2 regions of the Pseudomonas sp. AK-TSAG1-1 genome follow, and region 1 is predicted to be linked to the other one. Evidence: riboswitches for the same ligand, from Rfam matches in the RefSeq annotation. Region 1 holds a riboswitch; the other holds the start of a gene.

Region 1 (6,998 bases):
TGCCGACCAGACGCTCTTCGGTGGCGCCCAGCGGCAGCGTGACGAACTGACCGCTCGCCAGCAGATCGGCCAGACCACGGGCCAGGGTCGATTTGGCCATGCCACGCGGACCTTCGATCAGCACGCCACCGATTTTCGGGTCGATGGCGGTGAGGCACAGAGCGAGTTTCAGGTCATCGGCGCCGACCACGGCGGAGAGCGGGAAATGCGGGGTGTCGGTCATCTTCAATACTCAGTCATGGTCGGTGATCTATCGAAAAACATTGGGCGCTAACCTGATCCCCTGTGGGGGCGGGCTTGCTCGCGAAAGCGGTGTATCAGTAAAAGGTATATCGACTGACACGACGCCTTCGCGAGCAAGCCCGCTCCCACAGTTGATTTACAGCGCATCAGGTGTCTTCTTCTATATCCAGCAGCAGGTTTTCGAGGGCCTCTTTATAGGCGCCGGGTTCCTGCCACATTCCGCGCTGTTGCGCTTCCAGCATGCGCTCGGTCATGTCGCGCAGCGCATGCGGATTGTGCTCGCGGACAAAGTCGCGGGTCGCCGGGTCGAGCAAATAGGCGTCGGCCAGCAACGCATACTGATGATCGTCGATCAGTTGCGTGGTGGCATCGAAGGCGAACAGGTTATCGACCGTCGCTGCCAGTTCGAACGCGCCTTTATAGCCGTGGCGCTTGACCCCGTCGATCCATTTCGGATTGGCCGCCCGCGAGCGGATCACCCGATTCAGTTCTTCTTTCAGGGTGCGGATTTTCGGCAGATCCGGTTGGCTGTGATCGCCGTGATAACTGGCCGCCGCTTCCCCGCGCAAGGTTTCCACCGCCGCGAGCATGCCGCCCTGGAACTGGTAATAGTCGTTGGAATCGAGCAAGTCATGCTCGCGATTGTCCTGGTTTTGCAGCACAGCCTGCACCTGGCTCAGGCGCTGGACGAACTGCTCGCGGGCGGCGGTGCCCTCGTCGGACCCACCGTATGCGTAGGCGCCCCAATTCAGATAGACCTCGGCCAGATCCTCGCGGCTCTGCCATAGACGTCCATCGATGGCGCCCTGCACACCCGCGCCGTACGCTCCGGGTTTAGCGCCGAAGATCCGCCAACCGGCCTGGCGCCGCGCCGCGTCTTCATCCAGCCCCGATTGCAGCAGAGCCTCGCGCTCGGCACGCACTTTCGCCGCCAGCGGGTTGAGATCGTCGGGTTCGTCCAGTGCTGCCACCGCTTGCACGGCCGCGTCGAACAGGCGGATCAGGTTGGCAAAGGCATCGCGGAAGAACCCGGAGACCCGCAACGTCACATCGACCCGTGGCCGGTCCAGCAGACTCAGCGGCAGAATTTCAAAGTCATCAACGCGCTGACTGCCGGTAGCCCACACCGGACGCACGCCCATCAGCGCCATGGCCTGGGCGATGTCGTCGCCGCCGGTGCGCATGGTCGCGGTGCCCCACACCGACAGGCCGAGCTGGCGCAGGTGATCGCCGTGATCCTGCAGGTGCCGTTCGAGAATCAGCGTGGCGGACTGAAAACCGATGCGCCACGCGGTGGTGGTCGGCAGGTTGCGCACGTCCACCGAGTAGAAGTTGCGCCCGGTGGGCAGCACGTCGAGACGGCCACGGCTCGGCGCGCCGCTTGGGCCGGCAGGGACGAAGCGGCCGTTCAGCGCATCGAGCAAGCCACGCATTTCGGCGGGGCCGCAGGCGTCGAGACGCGGGGCGACGACTTCGCGCAGGTTCTCAATGATTACGCTGACTTCAGCCCAACGCGGATCCTGTCGGAGTGAGCCTGCTCGCGATGGCGGTGGGTCAGATAAATCAATGTCGGCTGAAACACCGCTTTCGCGAGCAGGCTCGCTCCCACAGGGGATTTGGAGTGCCTGGGCGATCAGTTGGGTGGCGAACAGTTCGAGGCGTTCGCGGGTATCGCCGGCGCTGCGCCAGATTTCATCGCTGACGTTTTGCAGCGCCTGCGGACGCGGGCCATTCCACGGCTCGGCCAACGCACAATCCAGCGGATCAAACCCCAGCTCAAAGGCTTTCGCCACAGCCCGCAGCAAACTCGACTGTGCGCCCTTGCCGTCGCCACGCGGAATGCGCAGCAGCGCCAGCAACGTGTCGATGCGCAAACGTCCGGTCGGTGACTCACCGAAAATGTGCAGGCCATCGCGAATCTGCGATTCCTTCAGGTCACACAGATAGGTGTCCAGCCGCGGTAGCCAGATCGCTGCGTCGGCGTCGCTGTCCAGGCCGGCGTCGAGTTGCAGTTCACGGTCGATCTGCGTCTCGCGCACCAGTTGCAGGATGTCGCGCTGCAGCTCGCGGGCGCGGCGCGGGTCGAGCAGTTGGGCTTCGTAATATTCGTCGGCCAACAGTTCCAGATTGCGCAGCGGGCCGTAGGTTTCGGCACGGGTCAGCGGCGGCATCAGGTGGTCGATGATCACCGCTTGCGTGCGTCGTTTGGCCTGTGCGCCCTCACCCGGGTCATTGACGATAAACGGATAGATGTTCGGCAGCGGCCCGAGCAGCGCGTCCGGCCAGCAGTTTTGCGAAAGGCCGACGCCCTTGCCCGGCAGCCATTCGAGGTTACCGTGCTTGCCGACGTGAATCACCGCGTGCGCGCCGTAGGTGTTGCGCAGCCAGAAGTAGAACGCCAGATAGCCGTGGGGCGGCACCAGATCCGGGTCGTGATACACCGCACTCGGATCGACCTGATAACCGCGCGCCGGTTGAATGCCGACAAAGGTCAGGCCAAAGCGCAGACCGGCGATCATCATCCGCCCGTCACGGCACATCGGATCGTCTTGCGGAGCGCCCCAACGTTCCAGCACTGCCGCACGATTGGCTTGCGGCAGTGCATTGAACATCGCCAGATAAGCGTCCATCGCCAGGCTTTGCTGGCACGGGCGCAAATCGATGCTGTCGAGGTCGTTGCTGACGCCACCGAGCAATTGCTGGATCAGCGCAGTGCCGCTGTCCGGCAACTGAGCCGTCAGCGGAAAGCCTTCAGCCTGCAACGCACGCAAGATATTCAAAGCCGCGGCCGGGGTGTCGAGGCCGACACCGTTGCCGATACGACCGTCGCGGGTCGGGTAGTTGGCGAGGATCAGTGCGATGCGTTTTTCCGCGTTCGGCACCCGCGCCAGATCGCTCCAGCGCCGGGCCAGTTCGGCGACGAAATCCATGCGCTCCGGTTGCGCCCGGTAGCAGACCACGTCGGACTGACTGCGCTCACTGCGCCAGGCCAGATCCTTGAAGCTGATCGGCCGGCTGATGATGCGCCCGTCGAGTTCCGGCAAGGCGATGTGCATCGCCAGATCGCGTGGTCCGAGGCCCTGCTCGCTGTCGCGCCAGCCAGGCTCGTTGTCCTGCGCGCAGATCGCCTGAATCACCGGAATATTGCGCCGGAACGGCCGCAGATGTGGGGCTTCCGGGCTGGATTGCGCGAACCCGGTGGTGTTGAGAATCACCGCCGCCTCGACCTCGTCCAGCCAATCCTCGACCACGCTCAGGCAGCCCGGCTCTTTCAGACTGGCAACTGCGATTGGCAGCGGATTGAGCCCCGCCGCCTGCAAGCGCTGGCAGAACACATCGATGAACGCAGTGTTGGCCGCCTGCAAATGCGAGCGATAAAACAACACCGCCGCGACCGGTTGACCGGGCAGCCATTCGGCTTGCCAGTCGCTCAGCGCAGCGGAGTTTTTCTGTGGCTGGTAAATCGCCGTACGCGGCAGCGCTTGCGGCTCGTCCCAGGCGTAGTCCCGCGCCAGCCAGCGGTTGGCCAGGCAATGGAAGAAGTCCAGCGCATTGCCCATGCCGCCCTGACGCAGGAACTGCCAGAGGCGGTCGCGATCCTCGGCGGGCACGGTGCTCAAGTCGCTGAGTTCAGGGTCGGGACGGTCATCGCCAGGCACCAGAATCACCTGCACACCGCGCTCAGCCAGCTCCACCAGCCGCTCGACGCCATAACGCCAATAGGCAATGCCGCCGTGCAACGAAATCAGGATCACCTTGGCGTGACGCAGCACCTCATCGACATACAGATCGACCGAAGCGTGATTCTGCACCTGCATGGGATTGGCCAGGCGCAGACTCGGGTAATCCTCGGGCAATTGCTGCGCAGCTTCGGCGAGCAGCGCCAGGCTGGAATCGCCGCTGCACAGGATCACCAGCTCGGCGGGGGTTTGTCCAAGGTCGGCAATATTGTCATCCGACACGAAACCGCCGGGCTGGGTCCTGAGCAGGTGCATGGCTTAAACGCTGAGCGCGGCGCGCAGTTGCGCTTCGAGTTGCGCGGCGTCGAGTTCCTGGCCGATCAGCACCAGGCGCGTGACGCGCGCTTCATCGGTGCCCCACTGACGGTCGAAGTGCTTGTCGAAACGCGTGCCCACGCCTTGAATCAGCAGGCGCATCGGCTTGTTCGGGATCGCCGCGAAGCCTTTGACGCGCAGAATGCCGTGCTGAACCACCAGCTGCGTCAGTGCATCGAGCAGCAAGCTTTCATCGGCTTGCGGCAGTTCGATGGAGATCGAATCGAAAGCGTCATGATCGTGGTCATCGTGGTCGTCATCACCGTCGTGGTGGTGATCGTGATGGCTGTGGCGGCTGTCGATGTGCTCTTCGGAACCCGCGCCAAGGCCAATCAACACGTCCAGTGGCAGACGGCCGTTGCTGGCTTCGATGATTTTCACCGCTGGCGGCAGCTCTTCAGCGACTTCCAGACGTACGCGAGCGAGGTCTTCAGGGCTGGTCTGGTCGGCCTTGTTAAGGATCACCAGATCGGCGCTGGCCAGTTGGTCGGCGAACAGTTCGTGCAGCGGCGACTCGTGATCAAGGTTCGGGTCGAGTTTGCGCTGGGCATCGACCTGATCCGGAAACGCGGCGAAGGTGCCGGCAGCCACCGCCGGGCTGTCGACCACGGTAATCACCGCGTCAACGGTGCAGGCACTGCGGATTTCCGGCCACTGGAAAGCTTGGACCAGCGGTTTCGGCAGGGCCAGACCGGAGGTTTCGATCAGGATGTGGTCGAGATCACCGCGACGGGCGACCAGTTCGCGCATCACCGGGAAGAATTCTTCCTGCACCGTGCAGCACAGGCAGCCGTTGGCCAGTTCGTAGACGCGGCCGGTGGCTTCTTCTTCGGTGCAGCCGATGGTGCATTGCTTGAGGATTTCACCGTCGATGCCCAGTTCGCCGAACTCGTTGACGATCACCGCGATGCGGCGGCCCTGAGCGTTGTCGAGCATGTGTCGCAGCAAGGTGGTTTTGCCCGAGCCGAGGAAACCGGTGACGATGGTGACAGGGAGTTTGGCCAGTGTTTTCATCGGATGCCCTTTGGCAAGGTGGCGGGCATACGGGACGAGATCCGCTGCGACCGAGCGCGCGGAAGAATTCGCCACCGGATCACCCCGCCCGGTTGTAGTGAGAAATCTGTCACGAGGCAGGTCTCCTGGCTGACGGTGTTCAGGCTTTGGGCCTGGCATTCGCTGCGCCTTCCCGCTGGCTCTGGATTGAGTTGGCAGTGGCGTGGCAGCGAACAGCACCGTTCACAGTTGCGGGGGCAGCCGCGGCTTGGACCGCGTTCCCTTCTTAGCTTCGGCGTGGGCCGAAGAACCTCGAAAGCGCAAGGCTACGCAGGGTATTGGGATGGGTCAATGGTTGGTGGATTTTGGGATTGGGGGCATATCCGTTGCTTCGGGTGCTGCCGCTGGCGGTTTCGCTCTTACAGCGAGTCCCTTTTTCAAACGCCAAAAAGGAACCAAAAGGCTTTGCCCCGGCGTACGGCACTTCGCCTAGGCTCAGTGTTCCCTCGCTACGGTGTCCATCAGGGGGCATCGCCTACGGTTTGCTTCGCTGCACCTCCTCTCGATGTATGCGGCTTCGCCGCATGGCGCTGCGCGCCTCCCCCCTGATGGACACCTTCGCTCGGCCTGCCGATGGGGCTTTGAGATCAAAGGCAACATCAAAAGCCGGAGCCAGATCCAGATCCAGATCCAGATCCAGATCCAGATCCAGATCCAGATCAAAAGATCACAGCCTTCGGCAGTTCCCACAGGGGATTAGGTGTGTTCAGTTGGAGTTAGTTGGTTGGCGGACCGCCTTCGCGAGCAAGCCCGCTCCCACAGTGGGATCGGGTGTGCTCAGTTAAAGATTGGTCGGCCGTGAGGCCGCCATCGCTGGCAGGCCAGCTCCCACAATTTTAATTCGTGCCCCCCATGCGGCGAAGCCGCCCCACTCAACACGATGAGCGTTAGCTCGAGTAAAGCTTTTGATCTCAAGACCCGCCGGCAGGCTGAGTGGAGGGATTGATCCGGGGGTGGGAGCGCAGCGACCGTTTGGCGCAGCCAAACACATCGAGAGGAGGTGCAGCGAAGCAAACCGTAGGCGATGCCCCAGGATCAATCCCGGAGCGAAGGAACCCGAGCCTAGGCGAGGGCCGAACGTCAGGGCATAGACCTTTTGGTTACTTTTGGGGCGTTTGCCAAAAGTGACCCGCCGTCAGGGCGGAACCCTAAGCGGCCGTTACCGCAGCACCGGATCCACCCACAAAATTGACTAAATTCCCCAACCCATGGTCTCCTACACAACTTGTTACGGGTGCCCTTCACAGGGTGAAACGGGAAACCGGTGAATCATGTGCTTTACTCAAGCCCATGTCAGTCCGGTGCTGCCCCCGCAACGGTAAGCGAGCGAAGCGTCAGATCCACTGTGCCAGTACGGCATGGGAAGGTGATGCTTGCAGGTCGGCCTGACGCCAACCCCTCGTGAGCCCGGAGACCGGCCCGCAACACACAGTGCGCATTGTGCGTCGCTGAACATAACAAACCCGCGGTGGGCGGGCGCTGTTCGAACCTCTGCGTGCCCGACTCGCAGGGGTCTTCATGCGCTCTATTCACCCGCTGACACTCCAGAGGGAAGCGCCATGTCGATCATCAGCAGCACCGGCAGCAACACCGATAAAATCTCCAGCACCGCCACGTTGAGCCAACGCCTGACTGCGGCGATCTTTG
Region 2 (6,998 bases), 1.6 Mb from region 1:
TCGAGCCAGTCGGCTTCGGCAATACCGTAATCGAGTGCAGCCTTGCGCAGCCGGCCACCGTGCTCAAGCATAGAATTCAGCCCCCACGCAGAGAATCAGCAGCCATAACCATACCCCGCGCTGGACCAATTGCCAGCCGCGATCAATCGAATCGGCATCCGCCGGCGCACCTTCGCCCAGCTGCGGACGGTCGTGCAGCTCACCGTGATAGATCGCCGGGCCGCCCAGCTCGACATTCAGCGCACCGGCACCGGCAGCCATCACCGGACCGGCATTGGGGCTGTCCCATTTCGGCGCCTGGGTGCGCCAGCATTTCCAGGCGAGCCGGGTGTTGCCCAACAGCGCGTAGGTCAGTGCCACCAGCCGTGCAGGAATGTAGTTGAGCACGTCATCGATTTTTGCCGCACACCAGCCGAAACGCTCGAAACGTTCGTTGCGATAACCCCACATTGCATCGAGCGTGTTGCTCAAGCGATAGAGCACCACGCCCGGCGCACCGGCCACGACAAACCAGAACAGCGCAGCGAACACCGCATCACTGCCGTTTTCCAGCACCGACTCGGTAGCGGCACGGGCGACGGCTGTGCTGTCCAGTTCGCTGGTCTGGCGGCTGACCAGATAGCCGACGCGCTTGCGCGCCTCTTCCAGATCTTCACTGCGCAAGGCTTTGGCCACAGGCTCGACGTGTTCGCCAAGACTGCGCATGCCCAGGGCGCAATACAGCGCAAGAATCTCGACGATCCAGCCCACGTAAGGCGCCCAGGAAAATGCGGTGGCGAGCAACGTCAGCGGCAGCACCGCGATCACCCAAGCGGTGACTCCGTGACTGCGCCAGCCACGGCCGCCCGCATTGAAACGTCGCTCGATGCGCCCGGCGAAATTGCCGAACGCCACCAGCGGATGCCAGCGTTTCGGTTCACCCAGCAGCGCATCCAGCGCGACTGCAGCGACACTCAACAACGCCACACTCATTGACTCACTCCCCAATAATTTTCATACAGCAACTCATTGAGCGGACGCGCCTGCGCCCACCCTTCGAGTACCAGCATCGGCGCCGGATAGAATTCCTTGACCGGGCCCAGGCACAACACCGCCAACGGCTTGGCCCCGACCGGCAGTTGCAGCAGATCGGCCAGCGCCTGCGGCTCGAACAGCGAGACCCAGCCCATGCCCAGTCCTTCGGCACGGGACGCCAGCCACAGGTTCTGGATCGCGCAGGACAACGACGCCATGTCCATTTCCGGCAGCGTACGACGCCCGAAAATGTGCCGTTCGCGATCATCCATCAGCGCCGCGACCAGCACTTCGGCGCAATCGTTGATGCCTTCGACCTTGAGCTTCATGAACTCGTCGCTGCGCTCGCCGAGGGCAATGGCTGTGCGGATGCGTTCTTCTTCGACGAGGTTCTGGATCTGCCCGCGCAAGGCACGGTCGCTGATGCGGATGAAACGCCAAGGCTGCATCAGGCCGACGCTGGGCGCCTGATGTGCGGCCTCAAGCAGACGCCGCAGCAATTGAGGCTCGACCGTGCCACCGGTGAAGTGGCGCATGTCGCGGCGTTCGGCGATGGCTCGGTAGACCGCTTGGCGCTCGCCTTCGGAAAATGCGTTGTCGCTCATGGCCTCTTCGCGAGCAAGCCCGCTCCCACAGGGGTTGGGTGATCCAATGCGGGAGCGGACTTGCTCGCGAAAGCGGCCTCGAGATCCGGTGCAAACAATGCGGCAATCGCAGTCGGATTCGACGGAAAATAAAAGTGCACGTACGACGCCGTCATCCGTCCCTCGCGATACACCGCCTCCGCTCCGCGCCCGCCATTGGGGCTCAGGCCCCGGGCAATCGGCGTCAGTTCAGTGGTGGTCAGGGAATGGTGATAGGTGTGGCCGCGCAACGAACCTTCCGGCAGATCCACCGCTTGCAGCGCCAGTGCTGCCAGACGCTTTTGCATCACCGCATCACCGCGCAGCAGCCCGACCAGCTCAGCGCGGGCGCCTTCGACGTCAGTCAACGAATCGAGTAGATAGAGCATGCCGCCACACTCGGCGAGCAATGGTTTGCCGGCGGCGTGGTGCGCACGGATCGCCTCAAGCATCGCAGTATTTTGCGCCAACGCGACATGGTGCAATTCCGGATAACCGCCCGGCAGATACAGGCTGTCAGCCTCAGGCAACTGCGTATCGCGAATCGGCGAGAAGAAGCTCAACTCGGCGCCCATCGCGCGCAGCAAGTCGAGGCTGGCGCCGTAGGTGAAGGCAAAGGCTTCATCGCGTGCGACAGCAATGCGCACACCTGCGAGCAACGGTTCAGCGGGGATCACTTCAGGCGCGGCGAATTCCACGGCCGGTGGCAGCGCTACCTCGCAACTGCTGGCCAAAGCTTCGGCGGCCGCGTCGAGACGTAAATCCAGGTCATTCAGTTCACTGGCTTGCACCAGTCCGAGATGGCGGCTCGGCAACTCGATCCCCGTTTCGCGGGACAGCGCACCGTACCAGCGCAAGCCTTCGGTGAGGCTGCCCTCGAGCAGTTGCGCGTGACGCAAGGTGCCGACGCGGTTGGCGAGCACGCCGGCAAACGGCAAGTCCGGCTGATAGCGCGCCAGCCCCAGCGCCAGGGCGCCAAAGGTCTGGGCCATCGCAGTACCGTCGATCACCCCGAGCACCGGCACACCAAAGTGTCGCGCCAGATCGGCACTCGAAGGCGTACCGTCGAACAGGCCCATCACGCCTTCGATCAGAATCAGATCCGCCTCGGCGGCGGCCTCCCACAACAGACGCCGGCTTTCCTGCTCGCCGACCATCCACATGTCCAGTTGATACACCGGCGCACCGCTGGCGCGCTCGAGAATCATCGGGTCGAGGAAGTCCGGGCCACATTTGAAGACGCGCACCTTGCGCCCCTGATTGCGATGCAAACGCGCGAGTGCGGCGGTGACGGTGGTCTTGCCCTGACCGGAGGCCGGCGCGGCAATCAGCACCGCCGGGCAGTGACGTGGTTGATTCAAAGTTCGACGCCTTTCTGCGCTTTGATGCCTGCCTGAAAGGCGTGTTTGAGCATGCCCATTTCGGTGACGGTGTCACCCATCTCGATCATTTCCGGCTTGGCCGCACGACCGGTGACGATCACGTGCTGCATTGGCGGACGCGCCTGCAAATCGCTGAGCACCTGATCCAGGTCGAGGTAGCCATGCTTGAGGGCGATGTTCAGTTCATCCAGCACCACCAGACCGATCGACGGATCGCGCAGCAGCTCGCGGGAGACTGCCCACGCGGCTTCGGCGGCAGCAATGTCACGCTGCCGGTCCTGGGTTTCCCAGGTGAAGCCCTCGCCCATCACGTGAAAGCGCACTTGCTCGGGGAAGCGCCGGAAGAACAGTTCTTCGCCGGTGCTGTTGCGCCCCTTGATGAACTGCACCACGCCGCACTGCATGCCGTGGCCCATGGCGCGGGCAAGCATGCCGAACGCCGAGCTGCTTTTGCCTTTGCCATTGCCGGTCAGCACCAGCACCAGGCCGCACTCGTCGGGCGAATTGGCGATGCGTTCGTCGATCACGGCTTTTTTGCGCTGCATACGCGCCAGATGGCGTTCGTCACGCTCGGGGGAATCGGTCATGGGGGAGCTCTCCGTTGAGGCTGGATAACGGCGGGCAGGCACAAGAATAGACGGCAAAAAGCCTGGCATCGCCCACCGTGATGCCGCTGGATGGATCAGGCCGGTCTCCGGGCTCATGAGCGGCGAATCGCCGGCTGCGCGCCTTCCCGCGTCTGTCGACACAGTGGCTCAATGCGCAGCTTTCACTCATTTACCGTTGCGGGGGCAGCGCCGGGATCGCGATCGTTCTTCGCCTGAAGACAACCCTCACCGGCTTCCCTGTTTCACTCTGTCGACACACGTCACAGAGCACCTGAAACAAGCCGCGAAGGTTAGAGGGTTGGGGGTGGAGCGTCAATTAAAGAGGCGGCCGTCGGGCGAATAACTGCCGCCGATCAATTATCTGGCGCCAATCTTGTGCCACACTGATACAAGTGATATCAAAGAGCCATGCTTTTCTCGAAAAAGCCCATCACAACAATAAGGATGATTACGATGCAAGGCATGATCATCAGCAACCCGCGCCTGGAGTTCCTGCGCCCGGTGCTTGAACGCTGGTTTGACTGTATCGACCGCTACAACGCCGTGCGCGGCGACAACGACACGCCTTACTGGCATGACGAGAAAGCCAATCTCGGATTGCTCTCCGCTGCGGCATGGATGGCCGAACTGGTGACCCTTTGCGACACCGCCACCCGCAAGCAGAACGAGGACGGCGAGCGCAATGCCCGCGCTCACCTGTTCCTCGCCGGCGCCGAAGACCGCGCCTACATCCAGGCCACGCAGCGCTGGCCGCGAGTCAGCAACCTCAACCTGACCCAGGCCCTGCTGGAAATCACCAGCGACGCCAAACGCATCAGCTTCGCCAGCGACCTCAAACTCGGTTGCCTGTTCGTCGCGCCGCAAAAAGCCCAGCACAGCGCCAGCCCCGAAGAGCTGCAGGACATGGTCGACGACCTGCAAAAGGAACACTGCTGCGCGGTCGCCTGGTATTTCCCCTACGCCTACCGCAAGTTGCGCAGCGAAGCGGGCAACTATCACCCCGGAATCGCCGTGCTGTTCAAAGAGGCCCGTGGCTGAGCGGTTGAACCATCGGGTGCGCAGGCTCCTCTATGATTAGGCATGCATTCATAGGGAAGATCAGTAATGCGCAAAACCCAACTCGCTCTCCTCATCGCCCTCGCCGGAGGGCTCGCCGCCTGCGGTGAATCCTCCAGCCTGCAAGTTTCCGACGGCACCGGCCCGTCACCGAAGCTGCCCGAACCCAACAAGACCCTGATTCCGACGGTGAACATCGCCCCGGCGATCGGCTGGCCTGCGGGCGGCAAACCGACCGCAGTGGCTGGTACGCAAGTCGCTGCATTTGCCGAAGGCCTCGACCATCCGCGCTGGCTCTACGTGCTGCCCAACGGTGACGTGCTGGTGGCGGAAACCAATGCTCCGCCAAAGCCTGACGACAGCAGTGGCATTCGTGGCTGGGTAATGAAGAAAGTCATGGGCAAGGCTGGCGCCGGCGTGCCGAGCCCGAATCGCATCACCCTGCTGCGCGATGCCGACCACGACGGCGTGGCCGAGACCCGCACGGTTTTTCTGCAGAATCTCAATTCGCCGTTCGGCATGACGCTGGTCGGCAACGATCTGTACGTCGCCGACACTGATCGCTTGCTGCGCTTCCACTACGAGCCGGGCGCGACCGAGATCAAGACGCAGCCGATCAAAGTCACCGACCTGCCAGGCGGCACACTGAACCATCACTGGACCAAAAACGTCATCGCCAGCAAGGACGGCAGCAAGTTGTACGTCACCGTTGGCTCGAACAGCAACGTCGGCGAAAACGGCTTGGATAAAGAGGAAGGTCGCGCGGCGATCTGGGAAGTGGATCGCGCCACAGGCAACCACCGGATCTTCGCCTCGGGCATCCGCAACCCCAACGGTCTCGCGTGGGAGCCCACCTCTGGCGCGCTGTGGACGGCGGTCAACGAGCGTGACGAGATCGGCAGCGACCTGGTGCCGGACTACATCACCTCAGTCAAGGACGGCGGCTTCTATGGCTGGCCCTTCAGCTATTACGGCCAGCATGTGGATGTGCGCGTAAAACCGCAAAACCTCGATCTGGTGGCCAAGGCCATTGCTCCGGACTACGCCGTAGGCCCGCACACCGCCTCGCTGGGCCTGACATTCGCCGAGGGCAACAGCCTGCCGGCGCAATTCAAGGAAGGCGCGTTCATTGGCCAGCATGGCTCATGGAACCGCAAACCGCACAGTGGCTATAAAGTGATTTTCGTACCGTTCGCCGCCGGCAAGCCGAACGGAGCACCGGTCGATGTGCTGACTGGCTTCCTCGACAAGGACGAGAACGCTCTGGGCCGCCCGGTGGGCGTGGTGATCGACCAGCAAGGCGGTTTGCTGGTGGCCGACGATGTGGGCAACAAGGTGTGGCGGGTGTCGTCCGCCAAATAATTTAGCGTCCAGCACATAACAAATGTGGGAGATTCTATGTTTGAGGGTTCCCCTCAAACATAGAATCTCCCACATTTAAAACATCAGCAATTACGGGTTATGCGCCAGATGCTCAGGCTGCAACACCCGTTTGGCGCTCAGATACGCTTTCTGCCAGTACGCCTTCGACAGGCTGTCGAGCTTCACCGTGCCACCGGTTGCCGGCGCGTGCACGAAGCGCCCTTCTCCGACGTAGATCCCCGCATGGCTGACTTGCGAGCCGCCGTTGGTGGCGAAGAAGATCAGGTCGCCAGTCTGCAAGCCTTCCTTGCCGACATTCGGCGCCTGCATCACGATCAGTTCACGCGTCGAACGCGGCAGATTGATACCCGCCGCATCGCGGTAAACGAAACCGATCAGACCACTGCAATCAAAACCCGAATCCGGCGTGTTGCCGCCCCAGCGATAAGGCGTGCCGACCAGGCCGAGCGCGCGAAACAGCACGTCTTCAGCGGCGGGCGAGAACGACTGGGAAGGTCCGAACACTACCGGGGCACGTACGACGGGCGCAGGCGGCGGTGTGCGACTGGCGCAGGCGCTGAGCAGCGCTGCGAAGAAGATCAATGCAAGGCGGGCCGACATCGTCATAAACAGAACACCCTGATCTGGCTGCGGCTTTCTCTGCCGGATGGACAGAAAACAAAACCGCCTGCGGAGCACGCAGGCGGTTTGCCATCAATATAGATACAGGATTCTAGCGGCTATACGACAAACTTCAAGTAAGACTTTAACTTCACCTTGTAAAGTCTAGGTCTACTCCGTTGCCGTGGCCGTTTTTTTGTCGCCACGGACGTGGCGACAACGGGGAATTACTTGCGAGCGGTGACCACAGTCGGTGCCATTGCGAGGGCGCGTTTGGCTTCGATGAAAGTCTTGCTCCAGTAGCTGTCACCCAGGCTGTCGATGCGAACACC

The links. A riboswitch is a leader RNA that binds a small molecule or an ion and turns the genes downstream of it on or off. The one in region 1 is predicted to bind cobalamin.
Region 2: it holds a riboswitch for cobalamin, as region 1 does, so the genes downstream of both, cobO (cob(I)yrinic acid a,c-diamide adenosyltransferase) here and cobW (cobalamin biosynthesis protein CobW) in region 1, are expected to answer to the same signal.

The regions. Positions count from the first base shown of each region.
Region 1 covers NZ_CM165965.1:3,480,532-3,487,529, forward strand. The annotation lists gene AC1UK9_RS15395 (magnesium chelatase ATPase subunit I) at 1-223, opposite strand, end outside; gene cobN (cobaltochelatase subunit CobN) at 390-4,238, opposite strand; gene cobW (cobalamin biosynthesis protein CobW) at 4,242-5,312, opposite strand; cobalamin riboswitch at 5,411-5,621, opposite strand; cobalamin riboswitch at 6,567-6,788, shown strand; gene AC1UK9_RS15410 (CbtB domain-containing protein) at 6,911-6,998, shown strand, end outside.
Region 2 covers NZ_CM165965.1:1,898,335-1,905,332, reverse strand. The annotation lists gene cobD (threonine-phosphate decarboxylase CobD) at 1-71, opposite strand, end outside; gene cbiB (adenosylcobinamide-phosphate synthase CbiB) at 64-972, opposite strand; gene bluB (5,6-dimethylbenzimidazole synthase) at 969-1,619, opposite strand; gene AC1UK9_RS08705 (cobyrinic acid a,c-diamide synthase CobB) at 1,616-2,998, opposite strand; gene cobO (cob(I)yrinic acid a,c-diamide adenosyltransferase) at 2,995-3,606, opposite strand; cobalamin riboswitch at 3,688-3,917, opposite strand; gene AC1UK9_RS08695 (hypothetical protein) at 4,081-4,665, shown strand; gene AC1UK9_RS08690 (PQQ-dependent sugar dehydrogenase) at 4,732-6,045, shown strand; gene AC1UK9_RS08685 (C40 family peptidase) at 6,136-6,672, opposite strand; gene AC1UK9_RS08680 (C40 family peptidase) at 6,894-6,998, opposite strand, start outside.